DNA from 2 places in the Gorillibacterium sp. CAU 1737 genome. Region 1 is predicted to be linked to the other one. Evidence: riboswitches for the same ligand, from Rfam matches in the RefSeq annotation. Region 1 holds a riboswitch; the other holds the start of a gene.
The links. Region 1 has a riboswitch for glycine ahead of gcvT (glycine cleavage system aminomethyltransferase GcvT). Riboswitches for the same ligand answer to the same signal wherever they lie in the genome.
Positions count from the first base shown of each region.

Region 1 (10,458 bases):
GGTCTCCTCCCGGAGCCGCTGCAGCTTCTCCTGCTCCAGCTCGCGCTCGGTGAGATCCGTCAGCACAAGCAGGTAGAAACGGAAGTCCGGGAGGTACGTGACCGTGACCATGGCCGTCTTCCTCCGATCGGCAAAATATACCTTGTTCATCGTCTTCTCGTTCAGCGTGAACGGCACTTCGGCGGGATCGACAAACAGCTCGACCGGAACATCCACCAGCTCCTGCGCGCTCGTATCAAAGAATCGACAGGCCGCCTCGTTCGCCTCCTGAATGATCAACTCCTCGCTAACCGCGAGGATGCCGTTCGGCGTCTTGTCCATCACCACGCTCGACAGCGACTCCGCCTTCGCCTGCATGTACGGCATGCACATGTAGAGCTCCGCCTTGCCGTCCAGCACCGCCTCCGCCTTCTCCCGGCAGGAGGAATAGCCGCAAGCGCCGCAATTCAGCTCGTCGCTCGGCGTGTGCTTGCCGAATTGCTCCAATACGCCGCGCAGCGCTTCCTCCGTATGCCCTGCCTTCTGCAGCGTACGGTCGTAGAAGCGGCGCGCGAGCGCCCCTTCAGGAAGCGGGGGCAAGGCACGGCGAGAAGCCGGTTTACGGCGATGCTCGCGGATCCGCCGCTGCTTCTCCAGCAGGCCGCAGCCGTCGCCGGACACCGGTCCGTTGATGCAGCCGCCGCTGCAGGCGTTCAGCTCCAGGAAGAACGAGCCGTGCTCGGCATCAAGCTCGGACAAGACGGAGCGGCACACCGCCAGGCCTGAAAAGGCGCGATGGAGCTCCGGCAGCTCCCTGCCGAAGAAGGTCGTCTCGATCACCCCGTTGTCCATCGGGTACAAACGGGCGACCTGTGTGGAGGCTTGAGCTTCCGGCTTCATTCCACGCGGCTGGCCGTGATTCGCTGCACTCGCAGCCGCTTCATCGGGAAAGCCATCGTCGATTGCCATATTTCCCCTGGCAGCCGCTGCTTCGACAGCCCCACTTGATTCTCGGCACGAGCCCGCAAGGACCGCGACCTCATCGAAGGTGAGCACCGCATCGATCCAGCCAGGATTCATGCGGGCCTCCTTCATTTTGGCATAGCAGGGCCCGATAAAGACGACCTTGGCACTCGGGTTCACCGCCTTGATCAGCTTGGCGTGGGCGATCATGGGAGAATCGGTCTCCGCCAGACAAGGAAGGAGCTGCGGATAGTGGCGCTCGATCAGCTCGACGATAACGGGACAGGCGGTCGTCAGGAGCCGCCCCGTTTCCTGATAGCGGGCGGCATAATAAACGGATACGAGTTCAGCCGCCTCCGCCGTCTCCCGGATTTCGGCGAAGCCGATCTCTTCCAGCTTCTGTTTCATTGACCCCGGCTTCTGTTCGTATGCGACGTGGGAGGGCGCCAGGCTCACCTTCACAACATCTCCTGCCGCGAGCATCTCGCGAACCCGTTCCATGTCGCTCGGCACATGCATCGCCTTCTGGGGACATTCCCGGATGCAGAGCCCGCAGGCGATACAGGTCTCCATCACATCCGCTTGACTCCCTTTGAATCGGATCGCCTTGACGGGGCAATTGCGGATGCAGCGGTAGCAGTTTTTGCAATTGGCTTTGGAGGATCGAATGAGACTGGCCGGGCTACTCATGGCGAAGCGCCCCCAGCACATGATCGTTAAAAAAACCGTCCACATCCGTCATATCCAGCTCCACGCACGAATCCTCGCCCAGCTTCACCGCTACCGCATGCTGGCAGCGTCCGGCGCAGAAATTCGCCTGCAGCGTAATCTCATCCTCCAGTCCATGCTCCTGAATCAACTGCTGAAACTCATGGATGATGCGATAAGAGCCTTGCAAGTGACAGGAGCTTCCCACGCATACCGACAAAATCATCCGTCCGTTCCCCCTCGGCGTTCTTCGTTCAATTTGGAATGACCGCTTCCCGTGCTGCATTCTTTCTTGACCAGAAGTATAGCACTCCTCGCAGCAGGGGGATGTGGAGGTTATGTGAAGTTATTCACGAGATCCTATAGATGAAGTGACACTTCTCATAGAGAACGAAACTCATGCAAAAGAAGCCGCGGCTCTCCCTGAGCAAGCGACTTTTTTTGTATGAAATGGGGCGTTGAAGGTACCATTGAGGGCGCTTTTGTCATCTTCTATCCGATGGCCCTCTCCGCTTCTTTCCGCCGCTCAATCCCTCCTTCTTTGGCAGCGGGAAAGGTTAGGGTTACCCGGGTTCCAATCCCCGGTGTGCTCTCTATCCAAACCGTGCCGCGGTACGTGTCCGCGATTCGTTTCACGATGGCGAGGCCGAGGCCGGTGCCGCCGCGCTCGCGGCTTCGTGATTTGTCCGAACGGTAGAACCGTTCAAACACATGAGGCAGGTCCTCGGCAGGAATGCCGATTCCGGTATCCCGAATGAGCGTGCACACCTCATCTCCCCTCTGCACCAACTCGACCGAAACCGTTCCTCCCGCCGGCGTATAAGCAAGCGCATTGAAAAGAACATTGCGCATCGCATGCTCCAGCTCAAAGGCGGGAACCGTTACCGGCAGGGGGAGATCGGTTCCAGAGGTGCTGACAGCGAGCTCAGGGTAAAGCCGAGCTCCTTCTTTAGCGAGTTCCTGCAGAATACCCGCTGCATCTGTATTTAGTGCGCTGGCAGAGCCAGCCCCTCGCTCTTCCAGCTCCGCAAGCAGCAAGAGCTGCTGCGTCAGCCTCTTCATCCGTTCCGTCTCGGAAAGAATGTAGCCGAGCGATTCATCCAGCACCTCTGGCTTTTCTTTGCCCCAACGACGCAGAAGCTGGGAATGGCCTTCGATTGCGGCGAGCGGTGTCTTCAGCTCATGCGAAGCATCCGCAACGAACTGCCGCTGAAGCTCAAGCCCGCTGTCGATCCGATCGAGCAAGCGGTTGAAGGTTAGCGCCAGCTCGCGGATCTCGTCGTTCGCAGCGGGAAGGACCAGACGGTCCTCCAGTCGCGCCCCATCCATGCCGCGGACACGTTCCGTCATGCTTTTTACCGGCTGGAGAGTCCTCCTCGCCGCGACATAGCCTCCGGCCGCGGCCAGTCCCACGCCAAGCACCGCACTCACCCGGAGCAGCTTGCCGATTTGGTCAACCAGCGCATCCTGCACGGTCACGGTCTCCAGAAGCTGCAAACGCACCTTGCCGAGCGTGACGAGATTTATTTCCTTTTGCGCATAGACAAACTCGTCATTCCCCAGAATCGTACGTCCTGATTCCGTGTCCTTTTCCGATGATGTCGAGCTGGTTTCTTGCGCTGTCGCTTGCTCCTCATCGCCTGTATAGGCCAATACCTTGCCGGATTTGTCGATCAGTCGAAGCAACTGGCCTTCCCGCAGATTGGACTCCAAGCTGGTGAGGTCCGGCTTGAACAGTTGCGTTAAGCTCCCATAGCGGAGCAGCTTGGGCAGGAAGGTCACATCGGTGATGCGCTGTTCCAGCTCGGCAAGCTGAGCGTCCAGCACGCGCACTCGGTTGGCTTCCGTCCAACGGCTGTAGGTTACGAAGACAAACAGGTGGGAAACGAGCAAAATGATGGCGGTGATACCGGTCATGAGCAGTACGGTTTTTCGGGTAAACGTCATGCCCCTGCTCCCCCATTCTCCGGTGGAGACACGGTGGAGGGTGAAGACGTCTGTAGCTTCGCCGACAAGGCCGAGGAAGAGGCGGTAGCTGGAGCAGCATCCATTGAGGAGGTCGCCTGCGAGGAAGCCATTGACGCTGAGGCGTTAGGAGCAGAGGCCCCCCCTTCCGGCTCGCGAAGCACATAGCCGACCCCGCGAACGGTGTGAATCAGCTTCGGCTCGAACCCATCGTCCATCTTCGCGCGCAGATAGCGAATGTACACATCCACCACATTGGTCCCTCCGTCGAAATCAACGCCCCACACTTGGTTCAAGAGGTTGTCGCGGGTTAGCGTTCGGTTTTTGTGCTTGAGCAGCCCGTGCAGCAGATCAAATTCCCGCGCGGACAGGTCGACCTCTTGCCCACCCCGCTTAACCAAACGACTGTCCGCGTCCAACACGAGATCGCCCGCTCGGTGCATCGCCTGAGAAGGAACGCTCGATCGGCGAAGAACTGCACGCAAGCGAGCGAGCAGCTCCTCAAAGTCAAAAGGCTTTGCCACGTAATCGTCCGCGCCGCAGTCAAGCCCGTTCACCTTGTCAAACAGGCTGTTTCTCGCGGTCAGCATCACAATGGGGGTGGCATGAACAGCTCGCACACGGCGACAAATCTCCATGCCGTTCAGACCCGGAAGCATCAGATCGAGCAAAATGCAGGCATGCCCGCCCGCCAGCGCCATCTCCAGCCCGGTCCTCCCCTCGTAAGCTGTTTCCGTCTCGTAGCCTGCATGACCAAGCTCCAGCTCCAGAAGCCTCGCAAGGGGCTTTTCATCTTCAATAATCAGAATTCGATCCATGGCTCTCCTCCATGCCCGCCAGCTGCGGCAAAAAGACGGCAGTCCGAACCGAGGCCGTCTGTCCGACTCGGAGATCGGTTGTTCCCCTAACCGCTCGTCTTCCTGCTATTCTGTGGTGCTGCCATCCTTTAATCAATATAATCCTGTAACCCGGTTTGCCTTCATCTTTATCATACTTATCACGCATAAGAGTTTCCTTAGCTCAAGATTAGAAAATGCTGAGAAAAGAGGCTGCTATGTAGAATCGAACGAGTGGTCTCTCTGCTCAAGCATACCTGATTTTTTCAATGGACCACTAGGATAAAAGTCAAAATAACGATCTCCCGGATCACTATTTGGTCGGAAGCGCACCATTTTCGCAAAATAAGGATCTCACAGATCGTTATTTTGTAAAGGAGCGCCGAATTGATGTGTTTTTCGTGAATTAACAATTCGCCGGATCACTATTTCACCAGAAGCACACCATTTTCGTGAAATAAGGATATCTCAGAACGTTATTTTGTAAGAAAGCGGCGGAACGGACGTGATTTTCACCGCAAATTCCCGCTCCACGCCAAAAAGCACCCACCCCGCCGGTTGTTTCAGATCGGTCTTGGGGTCGGTGCCGGAAAGGCCATGCTCATTCAGGTTCCACTTGGTTACGTTTAGCGTACTTGGTCACGCTTGGAATGTTTCGTTATGCTTGGTTAGCTTGAGGAACAGGCCTCACTTAATTACGCTTGACTATACTTGGTCACGCTTGGCGGTACTTGATTACGCTTACTCGGCGACGAGCGCCTCGTAGCTTTCGGGGGTCAGCAGCTTCGCGAGCGCTTCCTCCAGTTCTCCGTCCACCTCCAGCTCGACGATCCACCCTTCTCCGTAGGGAGCGGTGTTGACGAGCTCGGGCTGATCCACCAGCGTTTCGTTTACCTTCGTGACGGTTCCGCTGACCGGGGAATATAGGTCGGAGACGGTTTTGACGGACTCGATGGTGCCGAGGCTGTCGCCGGCCGCTACGCTTGCGCCAAGTTCAGGCAGTTCCACAAAAACAATATCGCCGAGCCGGCTTTGGGCAAAATCCGTGATGCCGATCCGCACGGTGCGGGATGCCCCTTTTGCCGCCCATTCATGCTCTTCGCTGTAAAGCAAGTCCGCTTTGATTTCGCTCATGGCTATGACCCTCGCTTCAAAGTGCTCTTCTTCCGGGGAGCGGATGGTGCACAATGCCGTACAAAAGCACGGTCCGAACCGCAGACCATCCGATTGGAAAAAGGCGGGAACCTCCAGCGGCGGTTGCCGCATACGTATTTAAAGTACCGGATCGGTTAGGCGAATGTCAATGGGGGTCCCCCACCTAAAAAATGTTTGTGTGAGTTATCTTGACACTGACGCTCTTTTCGCTTATTAATGAATTATAATCATTATCATAATTGGTGAACCGCATATGCGGATGAACGCAATGGGAGAGATTACCGGGGAACCGGTAACGCCGAAGGAGTAACCCATTCTGGGGAATCTCTCAGGCAAAAGGACCATTGCCGGACGCGTCTCTGGAGAGCACCCGCCTAAGGGCGTGCTTCACCCATACGCTTTACGGCGGATTCGCGGGTTGGAAGACACGCTTCGGGTCACCCAAGGGGAAACTTGCATCCAAGCCATTCGCAAGGTAACTCTCAGGTACAAAGGACAGAGGAAAAGCACAGGCTTCGATGGCGAAGCTGCGGGCTTTTTCGGCTGTCCTTTTTTGATGCGGACGCATCGGGGCGGCCGATGGGCGCCATCTTAAGTATCGACTACGCGAACCGTGAGGTGAGGAGATGTCCGACTTGAAACGAACCCCGTTGTTCCCGCTTTACTCCGCGCATGAAGGCGCCCGCTGCATTGATTTTGGCGGTTGGGAGCTTCCTGTGCAGTTTTCCGGCATTCAAGCCGAGCATGATGCCGTCCGCCTGCGCGCGGGCCTGTTCGACGTTTCCCATATGGGAGAGGTTTTTGTGAGCGGCCGTGATGCAGAGGCCTATCTGCAAAAGCTCACCGTGAACGATGTCACCCGGCTTGCGGATGGAACCGCCCAATACAGCCTCATGTGCTACCCCGATGGAGGGACCGTCGACGACCTGCTCGTCTACCGGCTGAATGCCGAACGGTTCCTCCTTGTGCTAAATGCCGCCAATCGGGAAAAGGACCTGGAGTGGCTGGCCCGCCACCTCGAAGGCGACGTCACCCTGGACGATCAGAGCGACGAGACGGCGCTCATCGCGCTGCAAGGTCCGCAGGCCGGAGCGATCCTAACCAAGCTCGCCGCTTCGCCGGAGCAGATGAGCGCGCTGAAGCCGTTCACCTTCCTCGCGGAGACGGAGATCGCAGGCGTGAAGCTCTTGCTCTCCCGTACCGGGTATACCGGAGAAGACGGCTTCGAGCTGTACGCGCCAGCCGAGCAAGCAGGTGCGCTCTGGACCCGCCTCCTAGAAGCGGGAGAACCCGAGGGCCTTGTCCCAATTGGACTTGGAGCGCGGGACACACTGCGGTTTGAGGCGGGACTGTCGCTCTACGGACAGGAGCTGTCCGACACGATCAGCCCGCTGGAAGCCGGACTCGCTCGCTGGGTGAAGCTCGACAAGGGCGACTTCATCGGCCGCGAGGCGCTTCTGCGCCAGAAGGAACAAGGCGTGCCGCGCAAGCTGGTCGGCATCGAAATGCTCGACCGAGGCATTCCGCGCTCGCACTACCCCCTCTATGCGAACGGGGAGCGGATCGGAGAAGTCACCACCGGCACCCGCTCGCCCAGCCTGAAGCGGGACCTCGGCCTCGCGTTGGTGAAAGCGGAGCATGCCGAACTTGGCACCGAGATCGAAATCGAAATTCGCGGCAAACGGCTGAAGGCCGTCGTCATCACCGCGCCATTCTATAAACGCAACCGAAAGGAGACGGCGAAATGAAGCATCGCTACCTGCCCATTACCGAGCAAGACGAACAAGCCATGCTGCAGGAGATCGGGGTCGACACCGTCGAGGACCTGTTCGCCGATATCCCGGAGGACGTCCGCTTCAAGGGGCGGCTGAACGTATCCGAAGCGCTTGACGAGTATGAGCTGCTCAAGCACATGCGCGCACTCGCCGGCAAAAACGCTGATTCGGATCGTTACGTCAGCTTCCTGGGTGCCGGGATCTACGACCATCATGTTCCGGTCGTCATCAACCATGTCATCTCCCGCTCCGAATTCTACACCGCCTATACCCCCTATCAGCCGGAGATCAGCCAAGGCGAGCTGCAGGCAATCTTTGAATTTCAATCGTACATCTGCGAGCTGACCGGCATGGCCGCCGCCAACGCGAGCATGTACGACGGCGCGACCGCGCTCGGCGAAGCGGGTGCCCTTGCGGCGGCCCATACCCGCCGCCGCAAGCTCGTCGTCTCCCGGGCCGTCCATCCCGAGGCCCGGCAGATCCTCAAGACCACCGCCCATGGCTTGAACCTCGACGTGGTCGAGGTGGGCCTGGCGGGCGGGGTCACAGATCATGCCGCGCTGGCGGCGGCCGTCGACGGCGATACCGCAGCGGTCCTCCTCCAGTCGCCGAATTTCTTCGGCGCCATTGAGGACCTCGCGGCGGTGGAGCCGATCGCACACGGCGCAGGCGCGCTGTTCATCGTGAGCGCGAATCCGCTCGCGATGGGGCTTCTCGAGCCGCCGGGCCGGCTCGGCGCCGACATCTGCGTCGGCGATGCGCAGCCGCTCGGCATCTCCGAGTCGCTCGGCGGCCCCACCTGCGGCTTCTTCGCCGTCACGGACGCCTTGAAGCGCAAGATGCCCGGCCGAATCGTCGGCCAGACGGTCGACCGCGAAGGCAAGCGCGGCTTCGTGCTGACGCTGCAAACCCGCGAGCAGCACATTCGCCGGGAGAAGGCGACCTCGAACATCTGCTCGAACCAGGCGCTGCTCGCGCTCTGCGCATCGGTCTACCTCTCCGTGATGGGCAAGGAAGGCTTGAAGGAAGCCGCCCATCTGAATGTGCAAAAGGCCCATTACGCCGCCAAGACACTCGCCGCTCTGCCGGGCGTGGAGTTGGCCCTGCCCTCCCCCTTCTTCAACGAATTTGTCCTGAAGGTAGCGAAGGACTCAACGCTAGCCGAAGTGAACGAACAGTTGCTCACGGCTGGCTTTATCGGCGGCTATGACCTCGGGCGGGATTACCCCGAGTTCGCCGGTCACCTGCTTGTCGCCGTAACCGAGCGTCGCACGAAGAACGAGATTGATCAGTTTGCCAAAGAACTGGAGGGGATTCTGGGATGAGATTTCGCTACGACCACCTAAACGCCGCCGATTCGGGCGCACCAGCCGGTTCTGGAAACCCGGCAGCACCGGAAACGAACACTGCCAACCAGGTCGCTTCGCCCCCTGCTGGAGAACATGATCAAGCGCTCATCTTCGAACTGAGCCGTCCCGGCCGCATCGCTTACTCGCTGCCTGCCTGCGACGTACCGGAAGTTGAGGTTTCGGAGCTGGTTCCCGATGCCCTTCTCCGCAAAAAGGCCGCTGAGCTTCCCGAGGTGTACGAAGTCGATGTCATTCGTCACTACACCGCCTTGTCCCGACGCAATTTCGGGATCGACAACGGGTTCTACCCGCTCGGCTCCTGTACGATGAAATACAACCCGAAGATCAACGAAGACACCGCCCGTTTCCCCGGCTTCGCGAAGATACATCCGTACCAGCCGGAATCCTCGATCCAGGGCGCTCTTGAGCTGTTGTACACGCTGCAGGAGGACCTCGCCGCCATCACCGGCATGGATCAAGTGACCCTGCAGCCTGCCGCCGGCGCGCATGGAGAATGGACCGGACTCATGATGATCCGTGCTTACCATGAGAAGAACGGAGAGAAACGCACCAAGGTTATCGTGCCGGACTCTTCCCACGGCACCAACCCCGCGAGTGCAACCGCCGCCGGGTTTGAGACCGTGACGATCAAGTCCACACCGGACGGCCTGGTCGACTTGAACGCCCTTCGCGCAGCCGTCGGGTCGGACACTGCCGCCCTCATGCTCACCAACCCGAACACGCTCGGCTTGTTCGAGCGCGACATTCGGGCAATTGCCGACATCGTCCACGAGGCAGGCGGGCTTGTCTATTACGACGGGGCCAACTCCAACGCCATCATGGGCATCACCCGTCCCGGCGACATGGGCTTTGACGTTGTCCATTTGAATCTGCACAAGACGATGAGCACTCCGCACGGCGGCGGCGGTCCCGGCTCCGGTCCAGTTGGCGTGAAGGCGAAGCTCATTCCTTTCCTGCCAAGCCCGCTCGTCGTGAAGAGTGAAGCCGGTACCTATTCGCTCGACGCGGAGCGTCCCGATTCCATCGGTCGTGTCAAAGCCTACTATGGCAATTTCGGCATTCTCGTCCGCGCCTACACGTATATTCGCAGCTACGGTCCGGACGGCCTGCGCCGCGTCTCCGAGTGCGCTGTGCTGAACGCCAACTACATGCGCAAGCGGCTGTCCGCCTACTACGAAGCGCCGTATGATACGATCTGCAAGCACGAATTCGTCCTCTCCGGCAAAAAGCTTGCCGCCTACGGCGTCCGCACCCTCGACGTTGCCAAGCGCTTGCTCGATTTTGGCTACCACCCGCCGACGATCTACTTCCCGCTCAACGTCGAGGAATGCATCATGATCGAGCCGACCGAGACGGAGAGCAAGGAAACGCTCGACGGCTTCATCGACACGATGATCCGCATCGCAAAGGAAGCCGAGACCGATCCCGACCTTCTCCACAACGCTCCATACACAACAGCAGTCCGTCGCCTGGACGAAGCGCTCGCCGCGCGGAAGCCGGTCTTGAACTGCTCCTGCGGGTAAAGCAGAGCGGAAGAATGGTGCTAACAAAATAGAAAGCCGCTGCAGGAAGCCGCAGGATCACTTGTCGATCCCTCTTGGGATGGAACGTGATTCTGCGGCTTTTTTTCGATCGTACATCCCCTCCTTCTTTTCGCAACATGGATCTTTTATTTACAAGATAAGGATCTTTCTGTATGTTATCCCT
Region 1 covers NZ_JBDQQO010000008.1:19,920-30,377, forward strand. The annotation lists gene AAFN83_RS16465 ([Fe-Fe] hydrogenase large subunit C-terminal domain-containing protein) at 1-1,632, opposite strand, end outside; gene AAFN83_RS16470 ((2Fe-2S) ferredoxin domain-containing protein) at 1,625-1,876, opposite strand; gene AAFN83_RS16475 (sensor histidine kinase) at 2,143-3,597, opposite strand; partial or broken gene AAFN83_RS16480 (response regulator transcription factor) at 3,771-4,433, opposite strand; gene gcvH (glycine cleavage system protein GcvH) at 5,193-5,585, opposite strand; glycine riboswitch at 5,866-5,960, shown strand; glycine riboswitch at 5,964-6,107, shown strand; gene gcvT (glycine cleavage system aminomethyltransferase GcvT) at 6,233-7,354, shown strand; gene gcvPA (aminomethyl-transferring glycine dehydrogenase subunit GcvPA) at 7,351-8,706, shown strand; gene gcvPB (aminomethyl-transferring glycine dehydrogenase subunit GcvPB) at 8,703-10,274, shown strand.

Region 2 (10,458 bases), on a different contig from region 1:
TACATCGAACGGGGCTACGGCTCTTGGTTCTGGGCAATGAGCGCGATTCTCGTAGGCTACTTTGTGGCCTCTCTGTTCTTTTTGTTCCGGGCCTTGAAGTCGCCGAAGACCTTGGCTACGACGAAGAAGCAGGTGAAGATTACCCTGTGGGGCATCTTCGTGCTGGCCGCCTTCGCCAGCGTGGATCTTCTTCTGAACGTCGTGCTGAGCGAGTGGCTGCCGATCATTCCCGGGCTGACTTCTCTCGGGATTTTGGTGTCCGACCTCTTTTTCGTCTTTGTGATCAAGCGGTACAACGTGTTCGAGCTCGTGTCCATCGCCCATGAGGACGTGATCAACACCATTCCTTATGGAATGCTTGTTCTGGACGAGAATGAGTCCATTGTAGAGGTTAACGAGGCGCTGCGATTCTTCCTGGATGGAAGCGTGGGGGATTCCTTCGATATTGAGAAGTTCCTCGCGGGCGTTCGGGTGGAAGGCAGCACCAAGGAGTTTTTGGAGCGGTATAGGCAAAAGGAAAACTCCCTGTCGCAGGTGGAAATCACCGTTCAGCGAGAGGTCCTGCGGCATTTTATCCTGCAGGCTTCCCCCATTCGTGATGCTTATCGTGTACCCATCGGGCATATCATTACGTTTCAGGATGTTTCCCAGGAGCGCCATCTGGTTCAGGAGTTATCCAAAGCCAATCAGAAGCTGGAGGAAATGGCCCTCACGGACAGCTTGACGGACTGCTACAACCGCCGCTATCTGACGGAGCAGCTGACCCGGGAGGTCAGCGTGAACCTGCAACGGCGAACGCCGTTCTCGCTCATTCTCTTCGATATTGATTTCTTTAAAGCCATCAACGACCAGTATGGGCATGTGATCGGGGATGTGGTCCTCTACCACACCGCTCAGACCGTGAAGCAATCCATTCGCAGCACTGATGTGCTGGCTCGTTACGGAGGAGAGGAGTTCCTCATCTACCTGCCGCATACGGACCGCCTGTTGGCGGAGCAGATCGCGGAGCGGGTGAGGAGCTTGGTGGCCGCCCATCACATTCGGGTTGGAAGCGGCGGCGATCCGGTGTCCGTTACCGTCAGCATCGGGGGACTGTCGATTGAGGACTTTGAACAGGAGCAGGCGGGGGGCCCCTCGGAGGGCGCGCTGGTCCAGCTCTTGGCGAGGGTCGACAAGGCGCTCTATCAAGCCAAGGAAAAGGGGCGCAACCGCGTCGAATTTGTAGGCAAAGCCTCTTAAGCAGATAGAGCGAGAAGAGGTCTATGTGGGGAACCGTTCATGGAAAGGCCGTCCGGCAGCGGGCGGCCTTTCCAGCTTCCAAGCGTTCGAGAGTTTTGCAACCTACAGTTGCAGGACCGATCTATGGAACGTCCTCCCGTTCAACCTCCTGTCGATACCGCTCATAGGAATGATCTGCTAGTCTTACTCTGTAGAGGTTGAACGAGAGAAATGCTGAGAGGCACGGCGAGATCGATGGAATCGGGAGGAAAGATGGATGCTGGACAACAAAAAGATTGGCCGACACATTCAATGGCTCCGCAAGGAGGCAGGCTGGACGCAGGTGGAGCTTTCGGAACGGCTGGGGATCAGCCATCAGGCGGTCTCCAAGTGGGAGAACGGAGAGTCCCTCCCCGATCTGGAGGTGCTGCTGCAGCTGGCCAGAGCCTTCGGCCTTTCGGTTGAGGAGCTGCTGCTGGCGGACACCGGCTCTGCGGCTCAGAAGGAGGCTGCCCCACTCCACTCGTCAGGTAAAGTTGATGGGGACCTGCTGTGGGCGGAAGTATTGAACGTCATCCGAGAGAAGCTCAGTCCCCCTAGTTACGATACATGGTTCAAGGAAACCACCGGAACCGTTGATGGCGATACCCTGGTGGTCACGTGCCCCAATCGGTTTTCGGCGGAATGGGTATTCAGCCGATACTCGTTCCTGATTGAGCAAGCGCTTGATGAAGTACAGGGGACATCGAATACCAAGCTTCGCTTTCAATCCTTAGCAAATGACGACTCGGTCCCCACGGGCAGGTCGGAGCGAGCGGAGTTGAGTTTGGAGGATTTTTGAGTCAGAGGGTTCGGAATAGTCCTTGCAATTGCCGCGGCGTCAAGTGCTACTCTACTTTTAGAGCGCTCTGAAAGGGGATTTGAAGTGAATCGATCGATTGCCATCAACAAGCTGTCGGAACAGCTGGGGCTGACGAGCCGCACCTTACGACATTGGGAAGCCGAAGGGTTGTTCACGAGTGAGCGAGATGCATCCTCGGGGTGGAGAATGTACGACGGCCATGCCCTCTCCTGCATCCGGGTTACCGCACTCTTGAGAAAGATGGATATTCCGCTTAAGGACATCAAAGAGGTCCTTGCTGCCGCAGCTCTCCCTTCGTTAACCGCCGTTGTGGAAAAGAGAATGGCGGAGCTGCAGGCAGAGAAAGCAGACCTGCATCTTTTTCAAGAGCAGCTGGAGCAAGCTCTGGCATTCCTTCGGACACAAGGAACGGATTCTTCCTTGCTTGCAGACGAAATCCTGACAAAGATGGAGGACTTGTTTATGCAAAGTGTACGAGAAAGCCGCATGTTCAAAATCATCAGCCTTCCGCCCATGAGGGTCGCTTATCATACTGCGGTAGGGGTCTCGCCGGAAGACGAAGCCATCGCTCCCGTGCTCGAGTGGGTGAAGGCCTCGAATTTGATAAGTACCGCGCGTCTATTAGGCGGCAATGTGAAGCCGTTGCCAAGCCGCCCGGGTGCCCCGTACGGCTATGGGATGTGTGTGACCATCCCGGACGGTGTCCCCGTTCCCGATCACCTGAAGGAAATGGTATTGCCTGGCGGTCTTTTCGCGATGCTGGAGGCGGGGGACGATGTTCCCTCTTCGTGGAATACCCTAACAGCCGCACTGTCCAAGGACAGCAGCTACCAAACGGATCGGTCGCGGCTGTGTTTCGAAGAGCACATACGCAACGACCAACCCGAGGGGGGCGGGAATGCGTATCATCTGACCCTGCTGCAGCCGGTAAAAGAAAGGTAGGACGCGGGTAGAAAGGTTAGAAAAGACAGGGGTCTTCCATGCTCTCGGCGGAAAATCGAAGCCCGATTCCCTAATCGGGAATGGTATACTGACAAAAATACCGGTTCTCTCTCAGGCGATGCTGAGGTCTTCTGCCATTGGCGGAGAGAAGGGACTGGGCTTCGTGAGGAGGAGTACGCCGTGACGAGGAAGAGAATGGACTGGGAGGCCGGGAGCTGGCTGAATGCGCCGCTGGCTGCCCGAAGAGAAGGGGGATCCTTGAAGGTTGCACCCGAAAAGGGAAGGGATTTCTGGAAGAAGACCCTGTACGGATTTGAGTTTGAGGATGGAGCCGCTCTGCTTGCGGAGTGGGACCCTGAAACGGCCGTCGAGGTAACGTTCCAACTCTCGTCCTTTACCGAATTGTATGATCAGGCCGGTATCCTGTTGTACCATGGGCCGGCACAATGGATCAAAACGGGGATCGAGATCAATGACGGCATCCCCCAGCTCTCTGCGGTGGTAACCGATGGTTACTCCGACTGGTCGCTTGCGGCCGTACCGGAATGGGTGGGGGAGGAAGTGACCCTTCGCGCCTCCATCCTGAAGGATGCGGTAATCCTTCGGGCTCGGACCGCTCATCATGCATGGCGCACGATTCGGGTGGCTCGGTTTCCCTACGCGGCGGGAAATCAAGCGGGTCCTTTCGCGTGCGCGCCAACCCGGGAAGGCTTCGAGGTTACCTTCTCTCGCTGGGATTTCACGGAACGGGATGAAGACCTGCACACCGATCCACCGACGGAGTAGAGGGGGCGGGGAAGCGTCCGCATTTCAATCAGACTGGAGGAGTTATCATTCGGTTAGGAAGGAAAATTATGGTGATCATTCCAATCAGTATTCTATTTCTAGCCTTTACTTTCGTTCTCTTGTCCACAAGGAAGGAAGTAATTGATACATCTCTAACGATGTATGATATAAACGGGATTTACGTGAACCAACATATGAAGGGACAGACGGATACACAAGGTCGTGACTTTAAGATCAAGATTCAACTAACGAAGAAGAACCCTGTACTTAGTAATCCACGTTTTGAAGGTAGCATTACCATAAATAATGTTGAGTATGTCTTTGATCATGCTTCAGAAGGTGTATCGAATGAGAGACAACTATTGATCTTCAGAAATAAGATCGGAACATCTCTTCTACACTTCGATGAGGTACTGATGTATACTACAAAGGATTTTTCAACCATGATACTTGTAAATCCAGACTTTGTTCTTTCGGGACCAAGTGATTCTGTCGAGGATGCAATAAAAAAGTATCAGTCCATTAATCTTACTGTTGAATAAGAGCAAAGCTCCAGCAATTAACAAGAACTTTAGTAGATCGTTTTTCAGAAATGGGCTATTTAGATGCTGGAAAGCCATTTGGTAATTTTAAAAAAGATGGTGTCCCATAAGTCATCGAAGACGACTGAGGGGCACCATCTTTCTGCATGGAGAGAGAAGCACCGGAACGTTACGTAGTCGCAGCATTCTGAACATGATAGCGGCCTTTGGGCACCACCATAGGGGAGCCTGAGATGGGGTCGGCAATCACGGAGCAATCGAGACCGAAGATGTCCTTCACCAAGGTGCTTGTGACCACCTCTGACGGTGTGCCTTCCGCGACCAGTTTCCCTTTTTGCAGGGCAAAGATGTGGTCGGCATAACGTGCAGACAGGTTGATATCGTGAAGCACCATGACGATCGTCGTGCCGTGCTTTCGGTTGAGGTCGGTGAGCAGATCCAGAATTTCGACCTGATAGGTAATATCCAGGAAGGTGGTCGGTTCGTCGAGAAACAGAATGTCGGTTTGCTGCGCCAGGGCCATCGCAATCCATACGCGCTGGCGCTGACCGCCGGACAGCTCGTCAATGTTGTGATTCGCGAACTCGGTGATGTCCATGATCCGCATCGCTTCGGCAACCGCCTCGTAATCCTTTTTGGACCAGGTGCTGAACAAGGATTGATGCGGGAAGCGCCCGCGCCCAACCAAGTCTGCGACCGATATCCCTTCCGGAACGATAGGCGATTGCGGCAGCAGACCCACCACCCGCGCGAACTGCTTCGGCGGTATTTTGCCGATGGGCTTTCCGTCGATGGTGATTTTGCCGGAGGTCGGCTTGATCAGCCGGGCCAGCGTCTTCAGCAGCGTCGACTTGCCGCAGCCGTTCGCTCCGATGATGACGCTGATTTGGCCGTCCGGGATCACGAGATCAATTCCATGGATAACCGTCTTCTGATCGTAACCCGCTACGAGCTGCTCCGCCTGAAATTGATGTGTCGGTCTCATTATAAAACTCCCTTTCGGTTCATTCGGATCAGCAGGAAGATCAGATACGGCGCTCCGAGAATCCCCGTCATGATGCCCACCGGGAAGCGGTACTGGAACGCAAATTGTCCGACCAGATCAGCCGCCAACACCAAATTCACACCGACAAGCCCAGCCGGAATGACGTTCGAGAAGCCCACTCCGACGAGTCTCTTCGCAATCGGTCCCGAAAGGAAGGAGGTGAAGGCGATGGGTCCTGTGGTGGCCGTAGCGATTGCGATCATGCAGACGGAGCTCACGATGAGGGCGATCCGGGTTCGGTCGGTGTGGATGCCGAGAGAGGTGGCGGCTTGCTCCCCAAGCTCCAGCAGACTGAGATGCTTCCCGAGCAAGGCCACGACTGGCGTAAAGATCAGCACAGTAATGATCAGTGGAGGCAGCTCATACAGCTGAATGCCGTTCAGGCTGCCCGTGAGCCATCGGATGGCGGCGGGAATGTCCTGCTGTGCCCCAACGAGCAGGAGGTAAGAGATGAGGGCGTCCAGCATGGCTTGAATGCCGATGCCGATCAGGATCAGGCGCCCGATGGAGAACGCTCTACCTCTGGACAGCACATAGATGACGAGGACGGTGGCGAGCCCAGCCGCAACCGATGCGGCCGAGATCGTCGCCCGACTCGAATGGAACACCGTGATGCAGAGGACGGCTGCTACGCTTGACCCCGAGGTGATGCCGATTACATTCGGATTCGCGAGGGGGTTGCGCAGCATCGTCTGGAAGGTGTTCCCGGCTAGGCCGAAGGCAAATCCGGCGAAGAGGCCCGCCAGCATTCTCGGCAAGCGAACGGTGTTTACGGCAAAGCTGACTCCTTTGAGCTCCTCCCCGGAAAGGGCCCGAAGGATATCCCTCACCGGATAGATGGTGTTTCCCAGAAGGAGCATGGCACAGCAGAGGATGAGGGCGAGCACCGTAAGGAGGCAAGTAACCAGCATCCAGCGGCGTTGTCTCTGACGGCGGCCTGCAGCAATATAGGCTATCGAATGAGTTGTCATAAGGAACGCACTTTCGATCTCATCGCAAGGATGATTAATAGCGGAGCTCCGACAAAGGCGGTGACGACCCCGACCTCAAGCTCTCCGGGACTGGCGATGAGTCGGCCGACAACATCGGAGGAGATCAGAATGACGGCTCCCGAGAGAGCAGACATGGGGATGACAAACCGCAGGTCGGGCCCCAAAACAAGGCGCATGAGGTGGGTAGCGAGAAGGCCGACAAACCCGATAGGGCCGGCCAGCGCCGTAGCTGTGCCGCACAGAAGGACACCGGCCAGCGCCGCAATAAGGCGCAGCACGCCTGTTCGAACCCCGAGCCCGGTTGCGACATCGTCTCCGAGCGCGAGCGCATTGAGCGCAGGCGCTGTCAGGAAGGCGATGACGACGCCGACGATCAGAAACGGGGTAAACGTAGCGATAGCGCTCCAGCTTCCTGAGCCGATGCTTCCGACTTGCCAGAAGCGGAATTGGTCCATGACGTAAGCGCGTGGAATCATGACCGCCGAGACCAGGGAAGAGAGAGCAGCACTGATAGCGGCGCCCGCCAATACAAGCTTAATGGGCGTGGCACCGCCACGCCCCATCGAACCGATGCCGAACACAAATATCGCCGTGATCGCCGCCCCGGCCAAGGCCAGCCAGATGTACTCACTGGCTGTATTGATGTTCAGGAAGGCGATTCCGCAAACGACAAACAAGGCGGCGCCGGTATTCACGCCCAGAATGCTCGGGTCCGCAATCGGGTTGCGGGTAACCGATTGCATCAGTGCACCCGAAACGCCGAGCGCCGCACCGCAGAACAACCCGAAGACAGTTCGCGAGATTCGCTTGCGAACGACGTTGGCTCCATAGGAATCGACGTCAGGATGAAACAGCCCGTCGATCAGCTCCGGAACCTTCACCAGCCGGGGGCCAAAGACCAGAGAGGCCACTACGCAAAGCCCGAGCAGCACCAGACCGATCAACAGGATGATCGCGAAGTTCTTCGGAATTTGGGAGTGGGGGGATGTGCGTGTTGAACCCGAGGAAGTACTCATTTGACCTTGTCGGCAGCTCCTCCGATGAGTTTGAGGTAATCATCAATGGTGTACGCGATCGAGAGCGGATTCGGGGTGCCGGCAGCTACAAGGGGCGTGTCGGAGTCGATGAATGCGACGGAGCCTCTTTGGATCGCAGGGATTTTACCAAGCAGGGGATCAGCCTGGATAGTCTTGAGCAGGGCGTCATTGCCATAGCCAATGATCAGATCGGCATCATAGAGAGCTTCCGTATTCTCGACGCTCAGCTCCAGGGAGTATTTCTTCGGGTCCGTGATCAGCTTCGTGATGCTGTCCGGATAAACCATGCCCATCTCAAACAGGAAGGAGACGCGGGAGTCTACGGGCGTATAGATGTGCAGCTTGGAGAAGTCCTTCGCATTGAAGTTGACCCAAACGACTTTCTTGTCTTTGATCTGAGGGTAGTGGCTCAGCTTCTCATTCACCATGTTCTCGGTGTCTTGAATGAGCTTCTCGCCTTCGGCCTTCATGCCCATGCCGGTTGCGTTCATCGTCACTTGCTCACGCCAGGTGGTAGCCCAGGGCGCCGTCGGATAGGGAACGACCGGTGCAATCTTGCTGAGCGTGTTGTAATCTTCCTGGGTAATGCCGGAGTAAGCAGCGAGAATGACATCGGGGTTGGAGTCCGAGATTGCTTCAAAATCAAGGCCGTCGGTGTCCTGGAAGACGTTCGGGTCCTTCACGCCGAGCTCATCGAGCTTTTGCTTGGTCCACGGCAGGAGGCCGCTGCCGTCTTGAACGCCGAAGTTCGCAGCCGAGAAGCCGACCGGAACCACTCCGAGGGCAAGAACCACGTCATGGTTGGCCCATTGAATGGTCGCGACGCGTTCCGGCTTGCTCTTGATAACCGTTTCGCCGAGGGCGTGCTTGATCACAATCGGATATTCTTCGGTGCTGGCGGGGGAAGCAGAAGTTTCCGCGCTGGGGGCTTCGGTGCTGGCCGGGGCACTTTCAGACGGAGACGGAGAAGCGCTGGAGCTGGATTGCTGACTGGAGCATCCAACCAATGCCACGGCAAGGATGGAAGAAAGGAAGAGGGTTGTGAAGGACTTGCGTTTCGTGTTCATGAGAGCACCCTTTCGGTTCTGAGATAGAATCGCTACTTATTTAGAATCATTATTAATAATGATAACGATTCTCATTATCATAAAATATATAGTTGTAGCGAACAGGTTGTCAATGCAAATGGGCATGTTTTCAGAGGAGGAATTGTCATTGACAAAATCTTTACCCGGGATTACGATTGATAAATAAATTTAATAGTTAGCAGCATGCTTTGATTGCTATGGATCACACTATAGCAGGAGCGGCTTCTGGAGAGACCGTGAGGAATCGCGGCGCCGAAGGGTTCACAATCTCAGGCAAAAGGACAGAAGAGTAGTAACGATTTTATTTGTCGTTCTCCATCCCGGAGGAACGGCCGATACGATTTTTATTGCTTTTTGGGACGATGAGATTGGAGAGATCCAATCTCTTTTTGTTGTTCACTGACTTTGTCGCCCCTCGACCCCAGGGAAGATGTTCAATAACAAGGGGGAGTTTGGATTGGCACAGCAAGAGTTAAAGAGGGAGTTAGAGAATCGGCATGTTCAGCTTATCGCCATCGGCGGTACCATCGGGACGGGGTTGTTCTTAGGATCGGGGAAAGCGATCCAGCAGGCGGGACCCTCCATCATCTTTGCTTATCTCATCGTTGGCATCGCGGTCTTTTTCGTGATGAGGGCGCTCGGAGAGCTTCTGTTATCCAAAGCGGGGTATCAATCCTTTACGGATATCGCCGAGGACTATCTGGGGCCGCGCGTCGCGTTCGTCACCGGATGGACCTACTGGTTTTGCTGGATCATGACCGCAATGGCGGATGTAATCGCAGTGGGCATCTACATTCAATATTGGTTCGATATTCCTCAGTGGGTACCGGAGCTGATCTGCCTGATCATTTTGCTTGGACTGAACCTGCTGACGGTCAAAAATTTTGGAGAATTGGAATTCTGGTTTGCTTTGATCAAGGTCGTGACTATTCTCGCCCTGATTGCCATTGGAATTGTCCTGCTGATCATCGGGTTCAAGACGGGAGCTGGAACGGTGTCGGTCACGAACATTTGGAAGCACGGCGGGCTTTTCCCAAACGGGGTATCCGGGTTCCTGCTGTCCTTCCAAATGGTAGTGTTCGCTTTTGTCGGGGTGGAGCTGGTGGGGGTGTCGGCGGCAGAAACCTCCGATCCAGAGAAGAACATTCCGTCGGCCATCAATAAAATTCCGATGCGTATCCTGTTTTTCTATGTAGGGGCCATCGTCGCTTTGCTCTGCATCAATCCCTGGACGGAGCTCAGTCCCGGCGAAAGTCCCTTTGTGAAGACCTTTGCTCTCGTGGGCATTCCGATTGCCGCGGGCATCATCAACTTTGTCGTCCTCACGTCCGCCGCTTCCGCCTGCAACAGCGGGATGTTCTCCACGAGCCGCATCCTCTATAACCTGGGGAAGAAGGATCAGGCGCCTGCGCCTTTTGCCAGGCTCAACAAAAATCACGTGCCCAAGAACGGACTGCTCGTCTCCACGCTCGTCCTGTCGGCGGGCGCCCTCCTCAGCAAGCTGATTCCCGAGCAAGCCTTCGGCATCGTGACGACCATCAGCGCCATCTGCTTCATTTGGGTGTGGGGTGTCGTCCTCGTCAGCCACATTCGCTATAAGAAAACACAGCCTAACCTACAAGCAGCGTCGAAATTCAAGGCGCCCTTCACTCCTTTTGTTAACTACGCTGTTCTTGTTCTTTTTGCAGCGATCCTCGTGATCATGCTGATTGCGGAGGAGACCCGTCCGGCCCTGCTGTTAACCCCCTTGTGGTTTATTCTGTTGTTTGCTTTGTCTTACTCCAATCGGAGGAAGGAAGCGGGTGTTCCGGTACAAGGAAAGGGTTAAAGGGTAATCGAACGATTCGCGCCGATTGTCTCAAATGAAAGCGAAAGCCCCAGCTCCGCCAATAGGCGCGGAACCGGGGCTTTTTGTTGTTGCGCAGGCTATTCGTTTTCCTTGGGGA
Region 2 covers NZ_JBDQQO010000004.1:95,602-106,059, forward strand. The annotation lists gene AAFN83_RS10205 (histidine kinase N-terminal 7TM domain-containing diguanylate cyclase) at 1-1,239, shown strand, start outside; gene AAFN83_RS10210 (helix-turn-helix transcriptional regulator) at 1,496-2,059, shown strand; gene AAFN83_RS10215 (MerR family transcriptional regulator) at 2,144-3,022, shown strand; gene AAFN83_RS10220 (DUF1349 domain-containing protein) at 3,203-3,808, shown strand; gene AAFN83_RS10225 (hypothetical protein) at 3,877-4,350, shown strand; gene AAFN83_RS10230 (ABC transporter ATP-binding protein) at 4,520-5,335, opposite strand; gene AAFN83_RS10235 (FecCD family ABC transporter permease) at 5,335-6,366, opposite strand; gene AAFN83_RS10240 (FecCD family ABC transporter permease) at 6,363-7,403, opposite strand; gene AAFN83_RS10245 (iron-siderophore ABC transporter substrate-binding protein) at 7,400-8,491, opposite strand; glycine riboswitch at 8,728-8,807, shown strand; gene AAFN83_RS10250 (amino acid permease) at 8,970-10,340, shown strand; gene AAFN83_RS10255 (GbsR/MarR family transcriptional regulator) at 10,439-10,458, opposite strand, start outside.
Region 2: linked by a shared signal. The riboswitch ahead of AAFN83_RS10250 (amino acid permease) and the one ahead of gcvT (glycine cleavage system aminomethyltransferase GcvT) in region 1 are both predicted to bind glycine.